2 linked regions of the Methylobacterium currus genome follow. The protein of the gene in region 1 interacts with the protein of each later gene in a pairwise test. Links are inferred from orthologs where the notes say so. Each region holds a gene or a part of one and is shown in the gene's direction. Other genes may lie near its edges. The genes, in order: mobA and DA075_RS27310.

The links.
Region 2: the proteins of mobA (region 1) and DA075_RS27310 interact in binary tests that used the Escherichia coli proteins (3 or more experiments, as listed by UniProt). The link is inferred for Methylobacterium currus from one-to-one orthologs.

Annotation. Positions count from the first base shown.
Region 1 is NZ_CP028843.1:359,918-364,127, reverse strand. The notes cover bases 795-3,791. They hold mobA (molybdenum cofactor guanylyltransferase MobA), read left to right. Parts: upstream 795-1,972; coding sequence 1,973-2,611; downstream 2,612-3,791. Other genes in these bases: DA075_RS01690 (peptidylprolyl isomerase), read right to left, coding at 3,786-3,791; DA075_RS01695 (hypothetical protein), read right to left, coding at 3,278-3,754; DA075_RS01700 (peptidylprolyl isomerase), read right to left, coding at 2,826-3,281; DA075_RS01710 (Mrp/NBP35 family ATP-binding protein), read left to right, coding at 825-1,976. Outside these bases: DA075_RS01715 (ABC transporter ATP-binding protein), read left to right, coding at 1-516; more of DA075_RS01690, read right to left, coding at 3,792-4,210. UniProt on the Escherichia coli protein: Transfers a GMP moiety from GTP to Mo-molybdopterin (Mo-MPT) cofactor (Moco or molybdenum cofactor) to form Mo-molybdopterin guanine dinucleotide (Mo-MGD) cofactor.
Region 2 is NZ_CP028843.1:5,949,500-5,966,084, reverse strand. Bases 6,674-9,668 are described here. They hold DA075_RS27310 (molybdopterin molybdotransferase MoeA), read left to right. Parts: upstream 6,674-7,541; coding sequence 7,542-8,795; downstream 8,796-9,668. Other genes in these bases: DA075_RS27300 (transporter substrate-binding domain-containing protein), read left to right, coding at 9,373-9,668; DA075_RS27305 (VOC family protein), read left to right, coding at 8,876-9,250; mobB (molybdopterin-guanine dinucleotide biosynthesis protein B), read left to right, coding at 7,010-7,558; DA075_RS27320 (molybdopterin biosynthesis protein), read left to right, coding at 6,674-7,007. Outside these bases: DA075_RS27345 (4Fe-4S binding protein), read left to right, coding at 1-692; DA075_RS27340 (hypothetical protein), read right to left, coding at 696-1,976; zinc metallochaperone GTPase ZigA, read left to right, coding at 2,108-3,328; DA075_RS27330 (hypothetical protein), read left to right, coding at 3,336-3,629; DA075_RS27325 (molybdopterin-binding protein), read left to right, coding at 3,928-5,037; more of DA075_RS27320, read left to right, coding at 5,034-6,673; more of DA075_RS27300, read left to right, coding at 9,669-10,161; DA075_RS36125 (hypothetical protein), read right to left, coding at 10,210-10,710; DA075_RS27290 (efflux RND transporter permease subunit), read right to left, coding at 11,056-14,229; DA075_RS27285 (efflux RND transporter periplasmic adaptor subunit), read right to left, coding at 14,244-15,446; DA075_RS27280 (hypothetical protein), read right to left, coding at 15,678-16,064; pcaF (3-oxoadipyl-CoA thiolase), read left to right, coding at 16,207-16,585. UniProt on the Escherichia coli protein: Catalyzes the insertion of molybdate into adenylated molybdopterin with the concomitant release of AMP.

The DNA of each region.
Region 1 (4,210 bases):
GGCGCCAGCGCCTTCGCGTTCACGGCCCGCGCCGTGGTGCTGATGGGGCGCACCAGCTGCACCGGCCTGCTCTCCGCCCCCTCGCGCGCCGACCACGCGGCGGCGGAGAGCGCGCTCGCCCGGATGGGCATCGCCCACCTCGCCGAGCGCCCGGTGACGCGGCTCTCGGGCGGCGAGCGCCAATTGGTGCTGGTCGCCCGGGCCCTCGCCCAGGAGCCGCGCATCGTGGTCCTCGACGAGCCGACGGCGAGCCTCGACTTCGGCAACCAGGGCCGGGTGATGGCCGAGATCCTGCGCCTGCGCGCCGACGGGCTCGGCCTCCTCTTCACCACCCACGACCCCAACCAGGCCGCCCGCTACGCCGACCGGGCGCTCCTCCTGCGCGGCGGCTTGGCCCTCGCCGCCGGCCCGGTGGCGGAGGTGCTGGACGCCCCCGCCCTGAGCCGGCTCTACGGCGCGCCGGTCGAGGAGGTGCGGGACGCCGGCACCGGCGCGCGAGCCTTCCTGCCGGGATAGGCGTCAGCGCGGCGCCAGAGCCGTGGCGGTCTCGGCGGCCCGGGCGAGGTTGACGAACTCAACCCGGTAGCCGAACGGGTCCTCGCCCCGGGCTTCGGCGGCGAGGCGCACCGCGTCGGCGAAGCGGGCCCGTAGAGGTGCCGCCGCGCAGGATCTCGCTGCAGCCGGCGCTCGAGAGCGGGAAACCGGCCCGCGAGGCCCGCACCCCACGGTCCCCCCACCGATGGCCGCCCCCGCCGCGCTGGCGTTTCCCGGCGCAAGGGTTACATGACCCGGAGAGACGATCCGCGGATGAGGAGCGAGGCGACGTGGCGATCACCCGGGACGACGTGCTGAAGGCGCTCGCGGGCGTGACGGTCGATGCGGCGGGGACCAGCCTGCCGGCCTCCGGCCGCCTGTCGGAGATCGTCATCGATCCTTCGGGCCGGGTGGTCTTCTCGATCGGCATCGCGCCGCCGGAGGCCAAGGCCTTCGAGGCGGTGCGGCAGGCGGCCGAGATCGCGGTCCTGAAAGTTCCCGGCGTCAAGGCGGCGCTCGCGAGCCTCACCGCCGAGCGCGGACCGAGTGCCGGACCTGGTGCCGGCCGGGCCCCGCGCCCCGCCGCGCCCGGCCCCCAGGGTGGCGCTCAGGGCGGTCCCCGGCCCGGCCCGGCCCTGCCGGGCGTGCGCCACATCGTGGCGGTGGCCTCGGGCAAGGGCGGCGTCGGCAAATCGACCACCGCCTGCAACCTCGCCCTGGCGCTTCGGGCGCAAGGTCTCAAGGTCGGCCTGCTCGACGCCGACATCTACGGCCCCTCGGTCCCGAAGCTCTTCGGCCTCGACCGCAAGCCGGAGACGATCAACACGCCGCAAGGCCAGCGCATCGTGCCGCTCAACGGCTACGGCCTCGCGGTGATGTCGATCGGCTTCCTGATCTCCGCCGACACGGCGATGATCTGGCGCGGCCCGATGGTGCAATCGGCCCTGACCCAGCTCCTGCGCGAGGTCGCCTGGGGCGAGCTCGACGTCTTGATCGTCGACATGCCCCCCGGCACCGGCGACGCGCAGCTGACGCTGGCGCAGGCGACGCCCCTGGCCGGGGCGGTGATCGTCTCGACGCCGCAGGACCTCGCGCTGATCGACGCGCGCCGGGCGGTGACGATGTTCCGCCGGGTCGAGGTGCCGATCCTCGGCGTGGTCGAGAACATGGCGACCTTCGTCTGCCCGCATTGCGGCGGCACCTCGCACATCTTCGGCCATGGCGGCGCCCGCCACGAGGCCGAGACCCTCGGCGTGCCGTTCCTCGGCGAGGTGCCGCTCAACATGACGATCCGCGAATCCTCCGATTCCGGCCGTCCCGTCGTGGCGGTCGATCCGGACGGGCCGCAGGCCGCCGCCTACCGGGCGATCGCCGCCAGCCTCTGGGCCAATCTCAGCGGCGGCGCCGGCCCGCGCCCGGCGCCCCGGATCGTGATCGAGTGAGCGCGTCCCCGACCCTCGGGGTGATCCTGGCCGGCGGGCTCTCCCGCCGGATGGGCGGCGGCGACAAGCCGCTGCTCCGGCTCGGCGGCAGGACCTTGCTCGAGCGGGTGGCCGAGCGGCTGCGGCCGCAATGCTCTGCCGGCCTGATCCTCAACGCCAACGGCGATGCAGGCCGGTTTCGCGCCTTCACGGGCTTCGTGGTGCCGGATTCGGTGCCCGACGCGCCGGGGCCGCTCGCCGGCGTGCTCGCCGCCCTCGATTTCTGCGCCGCGCACCGCCCGGACGTGGCTTACGTCGCGAGCGTCGCCGGCGACACGCCGTTCCTGCCGGACGACTTCGTCGCTCGCCTGCACGCGGCGCGTGCCCGCGACGGCGTGGACATGGCGGTCGCGGCCTCCGGCGGGCAGCTGCACTTCGTCAACGGATTGTGGGCGGTGTCCTTGCGCCACGACCTGCGGGCGGCCCTGGTGGAGCGGGGCCTGCGGCGGGTCGGCATGTGGATCGCCCGGCACAACGCGGCGGAGGCGGCCTGGGAGACCGAGCCGGTGGACCCGTTCCTGAACCTCAACACGCCGGCGGACTTTGCCGCAGCGGAGCGGCTGGTGGCAGGCGAGGGTCGAACGCCGATTCAGTAAGGCACTGGTTTCCCCCTCCCCCTCTGCGGGTGAGGGTGTCCCGCGGAGCGGGCCGGGCGAGGGGACGCCGCTTCCGGAGAGGTCGCGACCATCCTGACGGGCGCCGTCTGGATCAGCGTCGCGCCGGCTCTCTTGCGGGACTTCGTCCCGGCCCGGCCCCTGCTGACGCCGGGACCACCCTCCCCCGCAGAAGGGGGAGGGTTCAAGTGCAGGCTTACGCCTCGACGCGCATCGACGTGATGGTGTCGGGATCGCGCACCGGCTCGCCGCGCTTGATCTGGTCGATCACCTCCATGCCCTCGACCACCTTGCCCCACACCGTGTACTGGCGGTCGAGGAACTTGGCGTCGCCGAAGCAGATGAAGAACTGCGAGTTGGCCGAGTGCGGGAAGTTGGTGCGGGCCATCGAGCAGGTGCCGCGCACGTGCGGCTCGGCGTTGAACTCGGCCTTCAGGTCCGGCAGGTCGGAGCCGCCGGTGCCGGTGCCGGTCGGGTCGCCGGTCTGGGCCATGAAGCCGTCGATGACGCGGTGGAACGGCACGCCGTCGTAGAAGCCCTGCTGCGAGAGGGTCTTGATCCGCTCGACGTGGTTGGGGGCGAGGTCGGGGCGCAGTTCGATGACCACGCGGCCCTTGCTGGTCTCCATCACGAGTCGGTTGCTGTCGGTCATGGTCGGTCTCCTTGATTCGGACCAGAGTAGACGAAACGCAGGGCGATGGGACGCCCCGCGACGGCGCCGCCGAGCCCCGCCGTCAGCCGCGCCGGGGTGCAGCGGGCGAGGGACGAGACAGTCTCGGCGACGAGGGCGGTGCGGCGCTCATCCGCGACGCGCGCGAAGGTGATCCGCGGCGTGCCCTGAAGGCTCCCGTCCCGCCGCAGGGCGAAGCGCGCGGTGATCGCGGCGGCCCCGAGGCCGGCCGGCGGGCGCCAGCAGGCGGCGAGCCGGGGATAGAGCGCCACGAGGGTGTCGACGAGGGTGTCGGCGGCCCCCGGCGGCGGGCTCGCCACCGGCACCCGCACGGTCGCCCGCAGGGTCGTCGGCAGCGAGAGCACCGAGGGGTTGTCATAGACGTCGAACTGCGCGGCGGCGTGCGAGGCCGAGACAGTCAGCGCGAGGCCGGCCGAGATTCCGCTCGACACGATTCCGCTCGACGAGCGCCCGCCGCGCAAGGCCTTACTGGCCGTCCTGCGCCAGGCTCATCCGGACGATCTTGTCCGGGCTCTGCACGGTGCCGTTCTGGGCCGACGAGCCCTTCTTGATCTTGTCGACCACGTCCATGCCCGAGGTCACCTCGCCCACCACCGTGTACTGGTTGTTGAGGAACGAGGCGTCGCCGAAGCAGATGAAGAACTGGGAATTGGCCGAGTTCGGGTCCTGCGAGCGGGCCATGCCGACGGTGCCGCGCTTGAACGGCGCCTTGGAGAACTCCGCCGGGATGTTCGGCAGGTCGGACTTGCCCATGCCGGTGCCGGTCGGGTCGCCGGTCTGGGCCATGAAGCCGTCGATGACGCGGTGGAAGACGATGCCGTTGTAGAAGCCGCGCTTCGTCAGCGTCTTGATCTGCTGGACGTGCTTGGGTGCGAGGTCGGGGCGCAGCT
Region 2 (16,585 bases), 5.6 Mb from region 1 along the record:
GCGATCCGGTGGTCTCGCTGATCGAGACCGACGATCCCGATGCCTTGGGCGCCGCCCTCGGCGCCGGCGCCCGCGGCACGCCCGCCCCGGTGCCGTCGGGTTTCATGCCGGACGGCGACGTGCGCAGCGTCCTGCGCTTCGCGGTCTCGGAGATGCGCCACGCCGCGCCACAGCCCACCGACCATGTGCCGCTCGATGCCGGCGCGCCGTTCGGCGGCCTCGATTTCAGGGCGCAAGCCTGCACCCTCTGCCACGCCTGCGTCGGCGCCTGCCCGACCGGGGCGCTGGCCGACGATCCCGACCACCCGCGCCTGACCTTCGCCGAGAGCGCCTGCGTGCAATGCGGCCTCTGCGCCGCGACCTGCCCGGAGGACGCGATCGGCCTGATCCCGCAGCTCGACTTCGCCGCCTGGACGGCCCCGCGCCGGGTCCTCAAGGAGGAGGAGCCGTTCGACTGCGTCACGTGCGGCAAGCCCTTCGGCACCCGCAGCACCGTCGAGCGGGTGATCGGCCGGTTGCGCGACCGGCACTGGATGTTCGCGGGCCAGGCGGGCGAGCAGCGGATCAAGGCCCTGATGATGTGCGACACCTGCCGGGTCTCGCACGTCCTCACCGAGGGGTTCGACCCGCATGCCGCACAGGAGAACCGGCCGCGGACCTCGGAGGATTACATCCGGGCGCGGGACGCCTGAGGCTCACCGCGTCGCCTTCTCCAGGAACCGCACCAGGGCCGCCCGGTCCTCCGCGGCACCGATCGTCTGTTCCGGCATCTTGGTGCCGGGGGTGAAGCGGGCGGGGCCGATCTCGAACAGGCGGGCGATGGTCTCGGGCGTCCACACGATGTCGAGCCGACGGAAGGCCGGGGAATAGGCGTAGCCGGGCACCGTCGCGATGCGGCGGCCGAACACGCCGTGGAGGGTCGGCCCGGCCCGGTTGCCGCCGTCCGGGGTCAGGGTGTGGCAGGCCTCGCAGGCGCGGAACACCTCCGCGCCCCGATCGCCCGCGTAAGCCGCGAGCGCGTCCGCCGGGCGGCTCATGGCGAGCGGCCCGATCGGCTCGCCGGTGGCGAGATCCCAGCGCCGCACCAGCCGGTCGCCGCCGCCGGTGACGAGCTCGTCGGGGCCGCGGAAGGCCAGCGACCAGACCGGCAGGCCGGGCCCGACCAGGGTGAGCCGCACACGCGCCTCGGCCCGGTCGACCACCGCCACCGCGCCACCGACCGTCGCGGCGCCGAGCCTGCGCCCGTCGGGCGAGAGCGACAGGGCCACCACCGGACGAGGGCCGATCTCGAGGCGCACCCGGGAGGTGCCGTCCGGCCGCAGCAGGTGCAGCGTCCCGTCGGCGGCTCCCGCCGCGATCTCGCCGTCGGGCGCGGCCGCCACGGCGTTGACCGGGGCCTCGAACGGCACCGTGAGCGGAGGACCGGTCTCGGGCCAGATCCGGACGCTCGCATCGTAGCCCGCGGTGACGAGGCGCCCGTCGGGCAGGAAGGCGACGCCGTTGACGTTGCCCAGATGTCCCTCCCGCACCAGGGCGGGACCGCCGTCGAGGGGCGTGATCCGGGCGCTGCCGTCCCAGGACGACGAGGCGACCCGCCGCCCGTCCGGCGCCACCGCGAGGCCGGAGACCGGGCCTGCATGAGTCGCCAGGATCCGCTCCGGCTCGGGACCCTCGCGCCAGAGGATGACGCGCCCGTCCTCGCCACCGGTGAGGAGCCCGCCATCGGGCAGGAAAGCCACCGCGTTCACCGCCCCGTCATGGGCCCGCAGCACCCGGAGCGCCGTCCCGTCCTCCACCGACCATAGGATCGCCGAGGCGTCGAAGCTGCCGGAGAGCGCCCGCTGCCCGTCCGCCGTCACGGCAAGCGCCCGCACCGGGCCGCCATGGCCGCGCATCGGCGCCTCGGCGCGGGACGTGCCGGCGAGAAGACCCAGGAGAGCGGCGAGAAGCGCGGCGAGGCGGAGGGAGGTCGGCATGCGGGAACGGTCCTGGCGGGGCGTGCCGGGTCTACGCGCCCGGGTCCCGGGTCCGGAAGGCGCCGGAACGCCACGGGCTCCGACCTTGACAGCGAGAGAAATGTTATATTGTTACAAATTTGGAGGTGCCCATGCCCGACGCTCGCCCGCAAAAGTCCCGCCTGCCCGTCACCGTCCTGTCCGGCTTCCTCGGCGCGGGCAAGACGACCCTTCTCAACCACGTGCTCGCCAACCGCGAAGGGCGCCGGGTCGCCGTCATCGTCAACGACATGAGCGAGGTGAACATCGACGCCGACCTCGTCCGGGCCGGCGAGGCCGGCCTGTCGCGCACCGACGAGCGCCTGGTCGAGCTGACCAATGGCTGCATCTGCTGCACCCTGCGCGACGACCTGATGCGGGAGGTGCGCCGCCTCGCCGAGGAGGGCCGCTTCGACGCGCTCCTGATCGAGAGCACCGGCATCTCCGAGCCGCTGCCCGTCGCCAGCACCTTCTCGTTCCGCGACGAGGCCGGGCATTCCCTGTCGGACGTCGCCCGCCTCGACGCGATGGTGACGGTGGTCGACGCGGTGAACCTGCTGCGCGATTACGGCTCGCACGACTTCCTGCGCGACCGCGGCGAGACCGCGGGCGAGGAGGATACGCGCACCCTGGTCGACCTCCTGGTCGAGCAGATCGAGTTCGCCGACGTGGTGGTGATCAACAAGGCCGACGACGTCGGCCCCGAGCAGCGCGACCTCGTGCGCAAGGTCGTGCGCGGCCTCAACGGCGATGCCCGGATCGTCGAGGCCGGGTTCGGCCGGGTGCCCCTCGGGGCCATCCTGGAGACCGGCCTGTTCAGCGAGGAGAAGGCCCAGGCCCATCCGCTCTGGTACAAGGAATTGTACGGTGCCGCCGAGCACGTGCCCGAGACCGAGGAATACGGCATCGGCTCCTTCGTCTACCGGGCGCGCCGGCCGTTCCACCCGGCGGCCTTCGACGCCTTCACCAAAGCCACCTGGCCGGGCCTGATCCGGGCCAAGGGCCATTTCTGGCTCGCGACCCGGCCGGACTGGGTCGGGGAATGGTCGCTCGCCGGCGCCGCCGCGCGGGTGACGCCGCTCGGGCGCTGGTGGGCCGCGGTGCCGCGCTCGCGCTGGCCCGATCATCCCGAATGGCGCGACCAACTCGCCCGCCACTGGAGCGACGTGTGGGGCGACCGGCGCCAGGAACTCGTCTTCATCGGCACCGGGCTCGACGAGGCGGCGATCCGGCATGCCCTCGATGACTGCCTCGTCGGATCGGAGCGCGGCTTCGTGACGGCGGACCGGACCCTGCCCGATCCGTTCCCGGCCTGGGAGCCGGGCTCGGTCTGAGGCACCCATGGTCCCGGCACCGATGTTCCCGAGCCTCCAGGCCTTGCGCGCCCGGGCGCGGGAGCAAGCCTCGGCGCGCCAGGACCTGACGGCCCGGGCCCGCCGCATGCTGGCGCTCACGGATGAGGACGCCCTCTCGGTGAACGAGATCGCCTGCGCCGATCCCGGCTGCCCGGACACCGAGACGGTGATCCTGCTGATGCGCGCCCGCATGCCGACCCGGGCCCTCAAGATCGGCAAGCCGATTGAGGGGGTGACCGATGCCGACATCGTGGCGGCGGAGCAGGGGGCTCCTGCGTAGCACCCTCGCCGGTCCTCCCCGGGGCGACCGGAGCATCGGGGCGGTTCCGGAGCGCGTCGGCGACGGGAGGAGGGACCGTCCCGCCGTCACGGCCGCCGGATGGCGCCGCACCGGTCGCGGAGCGCGGATTTCCGCGACATTTTCTCCGCCGGCTCCCCCGCCCGGCGCCGAAACCTTGATCCGGGCCGGCGCTTGCCGCATCGGCTCACCCTTCGTTCCGGGATCAGGACCAGACCATGGCCTCGCCACCCCATCCGGGCGCCCGCCGGTGACGCCGCGGGCATCCACGACCGCGCTGATGCCCGTCGCCGAGGCCGTGGCGGCGCTCGCCGCCCTGGCGCGTCCGGTCGCGGCCGTGGAGACGGGGACGGCCGAGGCCGGGGGCACCGTGGCTGCGCGGGACATCGTGGTCGGAACCGGCCGGCCGGAGGCGCGGACCGCCTTGCGTGACGGCTGGGCGGTGAGCGCCGCCGCGATCGTCGGCGCCTCGCCCTACGCGCCGGTGCGGCTCGCCCGTGCCCCCGCCTGGGTCGAGGCCGGTGCGCCGCTGCCCGCCGACGCCGACGCCCTGCTGCCGCCAGAGGCGGTGCCGCCAGAGGCGGTGCCGCCAGAGGCGGTGCCGCCGGAGGCGGCCGGTGGCGAGCCGCTGGAGATCGAGGTCGAGGTCGCCGCAGGGGAGGGAACGCGGGCTCCCGGCGCCGAAATGCCGTCCGGCGCGCGCCTCGTCATGGCGGGCGAGCGGGTGACCGCGCTGCAGGCCCTCGCCCTCGCCGCGGCCGGACTCGCGCAGCTGACGGTGCGCCGGCCACGCCTGCGGCTCCTCGCGGCGGTGCCCGACACCCTCACGCCGCTGCTCGGCGCCTGGATCGCCGCCCGCGGCGGCGTCGCCGAACCGGCGGCGCGGCCGGCGGAGGTCGATCCCCTCGCCGACGCCATCCTGGCGCCCGGCGCCGACGCCGTGGTGGTGATCGGCGGGACCGGACTGGGACGGCGTGACATCACCGCCTCGGCGCTCGCACGGGCCGGACGCCTCCATGCCCACGGCATCGCCCTTCGGCCCGGCGAGAGCGCCGGCTTCGGCGAGGCGGCGGGGCGGCCGGTGCTGCTGCTGCCGGGCCGGCCGGACGCAACCCTCGCCGCCTGGCTCGCGCTGGGTCGGCCGCTGCTGGCTGCCCTCGCCGGTGCCGGTCCGGAGACGACGCCGACGTTACCCCTTACCCGCAAGGTCGCCTCCGTCATCGGCCTCACCGAGGCGGTGTTCCTGCATCGGACGGCGTCCGGCGTCGAACCCCTCGGCGGGGCCGAGATCCCGCTTCACCGCCTGGCCCGGGCCGATGCCGCCCTGCTGGTGCCGCCGGCCCACGAGGGCTATCCCGCCGGGACCGCCGTCGAGGTGCTGCCGCTTTGACCCGTCCGCTTGCCGATACCTTCCTCGCCCGCCTCGCCGCCGCCGCGCGCCAGGAGCAGTTCCTGGCGGTGGTGAGCCGGGACGAGGCGATGGCGCGCTGGCGCGAGGCCGTGCCGCACGCGCCCCTGCTCCCTGAGACCGTGCCGCTGCCGGAGGCCCTGGGCCGGGTGCTCGCCGCCGACATCGCCTCGCCGATCGACGTGCCGCCCTTCGACCGCGCCCTGGTGGACGGTTTCGCGGTGCGCAGCGCCGACACGGACGGCGCCAGCGAGGCGGAGCCGCGCCGCCTCGTCCTCAACCGCGAGATCCTGGCCTGCGGGGTCGCGCCGGCGCTCACGGTCGGTCCCGGCACCGCGACGCCGATCGCCACCGGCGGCGTGCTGCCCCGCGGCGCCGACGCGGTGGTGATGATCGAGGCGACCGAGTTCGAGGACGGCCCCGAGCCGGGGATCGCCTTGAGCCAGCCGGCCGGCCCTGGCCGGTTCGTCGGCTATGCCGGCGCCGACATGGCGCGGGGCGAGACGGTGCTGCGCCGCTTCACCCTGGTGACCGCCCGCGAGATCGGCATGCTGGCAGCCTGCGGCCTCGCCGAGGTCCCGGTCGTGCGCCGGCCCCGCGTCGCGGTGCTCTCCACCGGGGACGAATTGCTGGCGCCGGGGTCGTCCCTGGCGCCGGCAAAGCTCTACGATTCGAACGGCGCCATCGTGGCGGCGAGCGTGACCGAGAATGGCGGCCTCGCCCTGCCGGGCGGCATCGTGCCGGACGACGAGGCGGCTTTGGAAGCGGCGCTGAACGGTGCCCTTGCGTCGGCCGACCTCGTGGTCCTGTCGGGCGGAACCTCGAAGGGGGCGGGCGACGTCTCCCATCGCATCCTGTCGCGGCTGGGCCAGCCCGGCATCCTGGTCCACGGCGTGGCGTTGAAGCCCGGCAAGCCGCTCTGCCTGGCCAAGGCCGGCGACGTGCCGGTGGTGGTGCTGCCGGGCTTCCCGACCTCCGCGATGTTCACCTTCCACGAATTCGTGGTGCCGCTGATCCGGGCCCTCGCCGGCCTGCCGGCCCGCGAGGAGGAAAGCGTGGAGGCGCGACTGCCGCAGCGCCTGCCCTCGGAGCTCGGCCGGACCGAATACGTGATGGCGGCGCTCTCCCGCGGCACGGATGGGCTGGTGGCGCTGCCGCTCGCCAAGGGCTCGGGGGCGGTCACGGCCTTCTCGCAGGCCGACGGGTTCTTCGCCGTGCCGGCGACCCGGGCGGGGATCGAGGCCGGCGAGACGGTGCGCGTGTCCCGGATCGGCCGGGCGGCACGGCCGCCGGACCTGATGATCGTCGGCAGCCACTGCCTCGGCCTCGACCGCCTGGTCGGGCGTCTCGCCGGCCGCGGCGTGTCGGCCCGCACCCTCTGGGTCGGCTCCGCCGGGGGGCTCGCCTCCTTGCGCCGGGGGGAATGCGACCTCGCGGCGATGCACCTGCTCGACCCCGAGACCGGGCGCTACAATGCGCCCTACCTCACCGCCGGCCTCGCCCTGGCGCCGGGCTGGCGCCGGCTTCAGGGCGTGGTGTTCCGCGCCGGCGATCCCCGCTTCGAGGGCGTCTCGGCGAAAGACGCGGTGAGCCGGCTCCTCGCCGACGACGCGGCCGTGATGGTCAACCGCAATACCGGCGCCGGCACGCGGGCCCTGATCGAGGGGCTTTTGAACGGCGCCCGGCCTGCCGGCTACTGGAACCAGCCGCGCTCGCACAACGCGGTCGCCGCGGCGGTGGCGCAGGGCCGGGCCGATTGGGGCGTGGCGATCTCCACGGTGGCGAAGGATTACGGCCTCGGCTTCCTGCCGCTCACCGAGGAGCATTACGATTTCGCCTACCGGGAGGCGCGCCGCGACGAGCCGGCCCTGGCGGCGTTCCTGAGCCTCCTCGATGATGAAGGTCTCGCCGCCGAGCTCGCCGGCCTCGGCTTCACGCGGGCAGGAGCGTGACGATGCGGGTCATCGGGCTTGCCGGCTGGTCGGGTGCGGGCAAGACGACGCTGCTGGTGCGGCTGATCCCGGCCTTCCGCGCCCGGGGCTTGCGGGTGGCGACGGTCAAGCACGCCCACCATGCCTTCGAGGTCGACCAACCCGGCAAGGATTCGTTCCGCCATCGCGAGGCGGGAGCGACCGAGGTGATCGTGTCGTCGAGCCGCCGCAATGTGCAGATCCGCGAGGTCGAGGAGGAGGCGCGCCTCTCCGCCCTGCTGCGGCGGCTCGGGCCGTGCGACCTTGTGGTGATCGAGGGCTTCAAGCGCGAGGCGCATCCGAAGCTCGAGGTCTACCGCCACGCCAATGGCCGCCCTCCGCTCCACCCGGATGATTCCCGCATCGTCGCGGTGGCGAGCGACCATCCCTTCCCGGAGGCCGGCCGGCCGGTCGTGCCCCTCGACGCGGTGGAGGCCGTGGCCGATATCGTGCTGGCGCGGTCCGAGCCTCTCGCCGCGGTGCTGGAGAGGCTTGAATCTCAAAGGGTCGAAACTCATGGCGCAGCTGACTGACGACTGCTTCGCCTTCGGCGGCCCGCTGCTCTCGGTGGACGAGGCCGCCGCCCTGATCGGCGAGCGGCTGCCGGTGCTCGCCGGGATCGAGACGCTGCCCCTGATCGAGGCCGACGGGCGGATCGCCGCCGCGGACGTGACGGCCGGCCTCGACCTGCCGCCCTTCGACAATTCCGCCGTCGACGGCTACGCCGTGCGCTTCGCCGATCTCGCCGCCGGGACCGAGACCGTGCTGCCGGTGCGCGGCCGCCTGCCCGCTGGCGCCGCGCCGGAGGGCGCGGCGCTCGCACGATGCGCGATGCGGATCTTCACCGGGGCGCCGATGCCGCCGGGGGCCGATACGGTGTTCATGCAGGAGGACGCGCGGCGCGAGGGCGACGCGGTCGCGCTGCCCGCCGGCCTCCAGCCAGGCGCCAACCGGCGGCTCGCCGGCGAGGATGTCCGCCGCGGCAGCCTCGTGATCCCCGCCGGTCGCCGCCTGACCCCGCCCGACCTGGCGCTCGCCGCGGCCACCGGCCACGCTCGGATCGCGGTGCGCCGCCGCCTGCGTGTCGCGGTGTTCTCGACCGGCGACGAGCTGGCCGAGCCGGGCGCTCCGTTGCGGCCCGGCGCGATCCACGATTCGAACCGCGTGCTCCTCGTCGCGCTGCTGCGCCGCCTCGGGACCGAGGTGAGCGATCTCGGCATCCTGCGCGACGATCCCGCCCTCCTGCCCGAGCGCCTGCGCGCGGCCGCGAGCGGCCACGACCTCATCCTCACCTCGGGCGGCGTCTCGACCGGCGAGGAGGACCACGTCAAGGCGGCGGTGGAGGCCGCGGGCCGGCTGGTGTTCTGGCGCCTCGCGATCAAGCCCGGCCGGCCGGTCGCCATGGGGCTCATCGGCGACACCGCCTTCGTGGGACTGCCGGGCAACCCGGTCGCGGTCTACGTCACGCTGCTGTTCGTGGTCCGCCCGCTGCTCGCCCGTCTCGGCGGCGCCAGGCTCGACGCCCCGCCGAGCGAGCCTGCCCGCGCGGCCTTCCGCTACGCCAAGAAGGCGGGGCGGCGGGAATATGTCCGCGTCTCGCTACGGCGGGGCACCGACGGCGTGGTGGAGGCGGTGAAGTTCCCCCGCGACGGCGCCGGCGTGCTGTCCTCGCTCACCGGCAGCGACGGTCTCGCCGAGCTGCCCGAGGCGATGACGGGGGTGGAGGAGGGGGACCGGGTCGAGGTGTTTCGCCATCCGCTGCTGTGGTGAGGCGAAAGTAGTGGCTGTCCGCCCCGGAAGCGGCTTACGGACGTCGACACGGGCGGATCCCGCCTGGGAAAGGGACGCTCATGATCGGCTACGTGACCCTCGGAACGAACGACCTGGAGCGGGCGGCGCGGTTCTACGACGCCCTGGCCCGGGAGATGGGCGCCGGCCGCATGATGGAGAGCGACCGCTTCATCGCCTGGGGCACGCCCGGCGGCGCCGGCATCGGGCTGATCACGCCCTATGACGGCAACCCGGCCAGCGTTGGCAACGGCGTCATGGTGGCGCTCGCCGCGAAGGACCGGGAGCAGGTCGACCGCCTGCATCGCCTGGCGCTCGACCTCGGCGGCGGCGACGAGGGGAAGCCGGGCCCGCGCGGCGGCTCCTACGCGGCGTATTTCCGCGATCCCGACGGCAACAAGCTCAACGCCTTCGTCATGGCGGCGGATGGAGCGTGAGGCCGTGGCGGGGCGGGGCACCCGGTCCCGGTCCGCCCGCCTTCGCGGGGTAAGCTGGACGGTGTCCCGTCGCGCCCTTACGGTGCCGCCGTGACATTCATAGCTGACGGGGAGTGGGATTCATGGGCGCGGGTGCGAAGACGTCGCGGTGGGTGACGGGTGCGATGCTGGCGCTCGCGGCGACGCAGGCCCTCGCGGCCGATGAGCCCTCGCGCCTCGACCAGGTCATCGAGCGCAAGGTCCTGAACATCTGCACGACCGGCGACTACCGGCCGTTCTCGTACCGCCCCGACGGCGCCAACGACTTCGTCGGCATCGACATCGATCTCGGCCGCTCCCTCGCCAAGTCGCTCGATGCCGAGGCGGTCTTCATCCAGACCAAGTGGTCGAACCTGCTCGCCGACTTCAAGGCGAAGTGCGACGTCGCGATGAGCGGCATCTCGGTGACGCTGCCGCGCCAGCGCGAGGCCTTCTTCAGCGACATGTACCTCGTCAACGGCAAGGCGCCGATCGTGCGCTGCGACGACGTCTCCAAGTACCAGACGACGGAGGCGATCAACCAGCCCGCGACCCGCGTCGTCGTCAACCCGGGAGGCACCAACGAGAAATTCGCCCGCGCCAACCTCGCCAAGGCGCAGATCCAGCTCTTCCCGGACAACCGCGTCATCTGGCAGGAGATCGCTCAGGGGCGCGCCGACGTGATGGTCGCCGAGTCGGTCGAGGTAAAGCTGCAACAGACGCTGCATCCGGGCCTCTGCGCGGTGAACCCCGACCAGCCGCTCCAATACGGCGAGATGGGCTTCCTGCTGCCGCGCGGCGACACGGTGTTCAAGGCCTATGTCGACCAGTGGCTGCACCTGGCGAAGGCGTCGGGCGAGTTCGACCGGATCTTCAATGCCAACATGAAATGACCATTGGCAGGGGTGTTCGACGCTCGCCGAACACCGCGAACAGGACGGTCACGCGTAGAGCTTGAGCAAGCTTTGGGCAGATTGATAAGCCAGAGCATGCGCGGGTGAACCGATCGCGTCCCGATTGCTGGCGTTCCGCAGGTTCGCCCCTTCGCCGGCGGAGTCGGCCTCTTTCAGGGAGCCGAGTCCGCCGGTCGCACCCGGTGCCACCCGGCCTTTCGATGAATCGGGCGAGGCACCAGCCACGTCGCCGTCCGTTCTTGCCTGGGTGGAGGCTTCGTCGCTCCCGACGTCTTTGGGCTTCTCGTCGGGTGCCGAGGTTTGCAGCGTGAGAATGGTGCTCAGCGACACGCGATCAGCCGGGGCACGCGACCAAACGACCGACATCGGCGTGGAGGATGGCGGCTTGGGTGTCTCCGAGGAGCTGGTCGTCTCCGGAGGCGCCGTCGAACCGGTCGTCGCTCGTTTGGTGTCGGCCGACGGGATGGAGGAGTACGTCTTCAGTCTCGCGAGGGACGTCAGACTCGAATGGGCACTGAGGCTCGTCACGACGTACGTTTCCTTGGGGATAGAGAATATTTTCTCACCTCGGCGCTCGGCCTTACCGTCGCGATCCCAAGAATAGTCGAGACCTGTTGATCTCCCGTGCGGGGGATGCGTCGCATTTGAGGCATCGGGTCCGGGTGGGGGCGACGGCCGCCATCCCACACGGCGCGATACGACGTCCCGCCTGGGCTTGTGGTAGCCGGTCCGCTCGCCGCTCCTGGCCGAAATCCACGGTGTCCGGCGGCCGGGATCACCGCCGACGGAGCCGCGCCATCGGCGCGAAGGTCAGATTGGCACCCGGCATCGTTGCGGGCCGGCCCGGAAGAGCCGGCCCGCCTGCGCGATCCGTCAGTGACCGTGCGCGGGCTCCCGCGCCGGCTCCGGCGCGTGCACCGCCCCCGGTGCCGCGTCCAGGTTCTCCGCCCGCACCCGCCGGCGCTGGAAGAACCGCATCGCGACCACGAAGAAGACCGGGACCAGGATCACCGCCAGCACGGTGGCGGAGATCATGCCGCCCATCACGCCGGTGCCGATCGCCTGCTGGCTCTTCGAGGCCGCGCCAGTCGCGATGGCGAGGGGCACGACGCCGAAGATGAAGGCGAGCGAGGTCATCACGATCGGGCGGAAGCGCAGGCGCGAGGCCTCGATCGTCGCCGGCACCAGCCTGGTGCCGGGCTTCCACAGCTCGCGGGCGAACTCGATGATCAGGATAGCGTTCTTGGCCGACAGGCCGATGATCGTGATGAGGCCGATCTTGAAGTAGACGTCGTTCGGCATCTCGCGGATCAGCACGCCGGCGACCGAGCCGATCACGCCGAGCGGGATGACCAGCATCACCGCGAGCGGGATCGACCAGCTCTCGTACAGGGCCGCCAGGCACAGGAACACGATCAGAACCGAGAGGGCCAGCAGCAGCGTCGCCTGCGAGCCGGCCTGCTTCTCCTGCAGCGACTGTCCGGTCCAGGTATAGCCGAAGCCCTTCGGCAGCTGGGTCATCAGCCGCTCCATCTCGGCGATCGCCTCGCCCGAGGTGAAGCCCGCCGCCGGCTCGCCGGTGAAGCGGACCGACTGGTAGCCGTTGAAGCCGATGATCTGGGCCGGGCCGACGCTCCATTTCAGGTCGGCGAAGGACGACATCGGCACCATCGTGCCGAGGTGGTTCTTCACGCCGTAGTTCAGCAGGTCGGTGGCGTTGAGGCGCTGACCGTCCTCGGCCTGGACGATCACCCGCTGCATCTTGCCCCGGTTGGGGAAGTCGTTGGTGTAGACCGAGCCGAGATTGACCTGGATCGTGTCGTTGATGTCGGCGAAGTTGACGCCGAGCGCCGCCGCCTTCTCGCGGTCGATCACCAGCTCCGCCTGCGGCGCGGGCGGAAGGCCCTCGACATAGACGTTCTTGAGGATCGGGCTCTTGCGGGCCAGCGCCAGCAGCTGCTCCTGGGCGGCCATGAGGGCCGCGTAGCCCTTTTGGGCCCGGTCCTGGAGGCGGAAGCTGAAGCCCGAGGCGTTGCCGAGGTTGTCGATCGGCGGCGGCTCGAGCGCCTGGATCACCGCGTCGCGGTAGCTCGCCATCGCCTTGTTGGTGCCCGCCACCAGGGCAGCGGCGCTCTGGTCCTTGCCGCGCTGCGACCAGGGCTTGAGCGTCACGAAGGCCTGCGAGGTCATCTGGCCCTGGCCCGAGAACGAGAAGCCGTTGACGATCGTCACGGTCGCCACGCCCGGCTGGGCCAGCAGGTGCTCCTCGGTCTTCTTCACCGCCGCGAGCGTGCGGTTGAACGAGGAGCCCGGCGGGGTCTGGATGTCGACGGTGAAGAAGCCCTGGTCCTCGACCGGCAGGAAGCCCTCGGGCAGGCGCACGAAGGCGTAGGCCACGCCCGCCACCAGGATCAGGTAGACCACCATCATGCGGCCGGACTTCGCCACCGCCCAGGCGACGCCGCGGCCGTAGCGCGCGGTCTCGCGGTCGACGATCCGGTTGAACCAGCCGAAGAAGCCGCGCTTGGCGTGGTGATGGCCGGGCTCGACGGGCTTGAGGAGCGTGGCGCAGAGCGCAGGCGTCAGCGAGAGCGCCAGGAAGGCCGAGAAGGCGATCGAGGTCACCATCGCGATCGAGAACTGGCGGTAGATGATGCCGACCGAGCCGGGGAAGAACGCCATCGGGATGAACACCGCGACGAGCACCAGCGTGATACCGATGATCGCCCCGGTGATCTGGCCCATCGCCTTGCGGGTCGCCTCCTTGGGCGACAGGCCCTCCTCGGCCATGATCCGCTCGACGTTCTCCACCACCACGATCGCGTCGTCGACCAGGATGCCGATGGCGAGCACCATGCCGAACATGGTGAGCACGTTGATCGAGAAGCCGGCGAGCAGCATGATCGTGCAGGTGCCGAGCAGGGCGATCGGCACCACGATCGTCGGGATCAGGGTGTAGCGGATGTTCTGGAGGAACAGGAACATCACGATGAACACCAGCACCACCGCCTCGACGAGGGTGTGCAGCACCTTCTCGATCGACGCCTCGACGGCAGGGGTGATGTCGTAGGGAATGTCCCACTTCACCGTGTCGGGGAAGAACTGCGACAGCTCCTCCATCTTGGCGCGGATCGCCTTGGCGGTGTCGAGGGCGTTGCCGTCGGGGGCGAGGGTCACCGAGATGCCGGCCGCTGGCCCGCCATTGAGGCGGGTGGTGAACTTGTAATCCTCGCCGCCGAGCTCGATCCGGGCGACGTCGCGCAGGCGCACGGTCGAGCCGTCGGGGTTCGCCCGCAGCACGACCGCGCCGAACTCCTCGGGCGCCCGCATCTGGCCCTTCACGACGATCGGGAAGTTGACCTTGTGCGCCTCCGGGCTCGGCTGGGCGCCGACGGCGCCGGACGCGATCTGGACGTTCTGGCGCTGGATCGCCTGGGTCACGTCGGAGGCGTTGAGCGACAGGCCGCGCAGCTTGTCGGGGTCGATCCAGACCCGCAACGAGCGCTCGGTCGAGTACAGGGTGGCGCGGCCGACGCCCGGGATGCGCCGGATCTCGTTGATGACGTTGCGGATGAGGAAGTCGCCGAGCGCGACCTCGTCCATCGAGCCGTCCTTCGAGACGAGGGTGATGATGTTGAGGGTCGCAGCCGAGGCCTCCTCGACCAGGATGCCCTGCTGGCGCACTTCCGCCGGCAACCGCGCCTCGACGCGCTTGAGGCGGTTCTGCACCTCGACGCCGGCATAGCCCGGATCGGTGCCGGGCTCGAAGTTCGCGGTGATCTCGACGACGCCGAACGAGTCGCTCGCCGATTCGAAGCTCTGGATGTTGGCCGCGCCGTTCAGCTCATCCTCGATGAGGCGCGTGGTGCCGGTATAGAGGTCCTCGACCGAGGCGCCCGGGAAGGCGGTCGAGAGGGCGATCGAGGGCGGCGCGATGATCGGGTACTGCGCCACCGGCAGCATCGGGATCGTCAGCACGCCACCGAGACAGATGAACAGTGCGACGACCCAGGCGAAGATCGGCCGGTCGATGAAGAAGCTCGCCAACGTGGTGCCCTCCCTCAGCGCTGCTCGGTCGAGGCGGGCGCGGACGGGGCGCCAGCTCCGGCCGCCGCCATCGTGGTGGTCTCGAACGGCACGGTCGCGACCTTCGTGCCGGCGACGATCTTCTGGAAGCCCTCGGCGACGACCCGGTCGCCCTCCTTCAGCCCCTCGCGGATCACCCACTGGCCCTCGACGACGGGACCGACCTCGACCGGCTGGAGCACCACCTTCTCGTCCTGGCCGACGAGCCAGACCTGGGCGCGGCCGTCGTTGGAGCGGTGCACCGCCTGCTGCGGCACCGCGATGGCGTCGGAATCGATGCCCTGCTTGATCCGGGCGCGCACATACATGCCGGGGAAGAGTTCGCCGTGCGGGTTCGGCACCACGGCACGGAGCGTCACCTGGCCGGTGCTCGGATCGGCGGTCACGTCGGAGAACAGCAGGCGGCCGGGCTCGGGATAGAGCGAGCCGTCATCCATGATCACGCGCACGCTCGCCACGTCGGCGGCGAGGCGGTCGAGCTCGCCGCTGGCGAGGTCGCGGCGCAGCTTGTTCAGCTCGCCGACCGACTGGGTGATGTCGACATAGATCGGGTCGAGCTGCTGGATCGTCGCCAGGTTGCTGGCGCCGCCCTGCTCGACGAGAGCCCCTTCCGTGACCAGCGCCCGGCCGATGCGGCCCGAGATCGGCGCCCGCACGTCGGTGTAGCCGAGATTGAGCTGGGCCCGGTCGCGTGCGGCCTTGGCGCCGGCGACCTCGGCCTCGGCCTGCTTCTGGGCCGCGAAGGCGGCGTCGTACTGGGCCTGGCTCGCGGTCTGGCGGGTGAGCAGGGTCTCCAGGCGCTCGGCCTGCTGGCGCGCGAGCACCAGGGCGGCCTCGGCCTTGGCGAGGGTCGCCTCGGCGCTGGCGAGGTCGGCCCGGAACGGCATCGGGTCGATCTTGTAGAGGACGTCGCCCTCCTTGACCTGGCTGCCCTGCTCGAAGGTGCGCTTGATGACGAGGCCGGCGACGCGCGCCCGCACCTCGGCGATGCGGGTCGGGGCAGCCCGGCCCGGCAGGTCGCGCTCGTAGGGGATCGGCTGGTGCTTGACCGTGACGATCGAGACTTCCGGCGGGGCGGCCGGGGCCGCGGGGGCGGCGGCCTGCTCGGCCGGCTTGCAGGCGGCGAGCCCGAGGAAGAGGGCGGTCGCTCCGAGGAGGATGCGGCGGCGTTGGGTCACGGGCGGGTCTTTCCTGCGCGGTTTTCGGGAAGCGGCCGGGGCGCGTCGCGCCGCCGGGCGTCCGGGCAAAGGTCGGGCAAAGATCGGTCCTGGCTCGCAATCGGGCGAGCCTCGGGGCACGCGCGTCGGCGCTAAGGCCACGCGGCAGCGGCGAGCCGTCAGGCTCGCAGCGTTCGGAGGCGGAGATGTGACGGTGCGTCCGCTTCCGCCACGGAAGCGACGGGCGGGCCGTCAGCCGCGGCCCTTCGGCGGGCGCTCGGGCAGGGCGGCACCGGCCTGGACCAGGGCGCCGAGGCGGCGCGGCGGCAGCAGCGTGGCGGCGGAGGCGGCCGGGCCGTCGGTCGGGCAGGCGAGGTTCGGGCTCGCCGCACCGCTGTCGTCCGGACGGGGATTGTCGACGCCGCCCGCCGTGAGGGTGCAGGCCGGGCTCTTCACCCAATGCGCGTGCAGGCTGGCCATCGGCGAGGCGCCGTGGCTGGCGCGCAGGACCGGCTCGGGACGGCCGGACGCGGCATCCGCCGCCGACATCGCCAGAAGGGCGAAGCCGAGGCCGAGAAGGGCGGTCGCGCAGAGACGCGCGAGAGATGTCCAGATGCGGCCGGTCACGGAGCGGAACATTGGGGGTTCCGACCGCACCGCACAAGGCGCCGCGACATTCTGTCAAGGCCGGCACCGGGTCGGGGCGGCCGCATCCGGGGGCTTGATCGAACCGGCGCACAGCCGTACCGGTTTTTCGAAATCAAGCCGGGGAGGGAAGCCCATGAGCGCGGCGCGGGACGTCTACATCTGCGATTACGTGCGCACGCCGATCGGCCGCTACGGCGGGGCGCTCGCCAAGGTGCGGGCGGACGATCTCGCGGCGGTGCCGCTGGCGGAACTCGCGCGGCGCAACCCGGCCCTCAAGGAGGCGGTGGAGGAGGTCTTCCTCGGCTGCGCCAACCAGGCCGGCGAGGACAACCGCAACGTCGCCCGCATGGCGCTGCTCCTCGCCGACTACCCCGAGCGGGTGCCGGGCCTGACCCTCAACCGTCTCTGCGCCTCGGGCCTGGATGCGGTCGGGGCGGCGGCGCGGGCGATCCGGTCCGGCGACCTCGACCTCGCGGTGGCGGGCGGCGTCGAATCGATGACCCGGGCGCCGT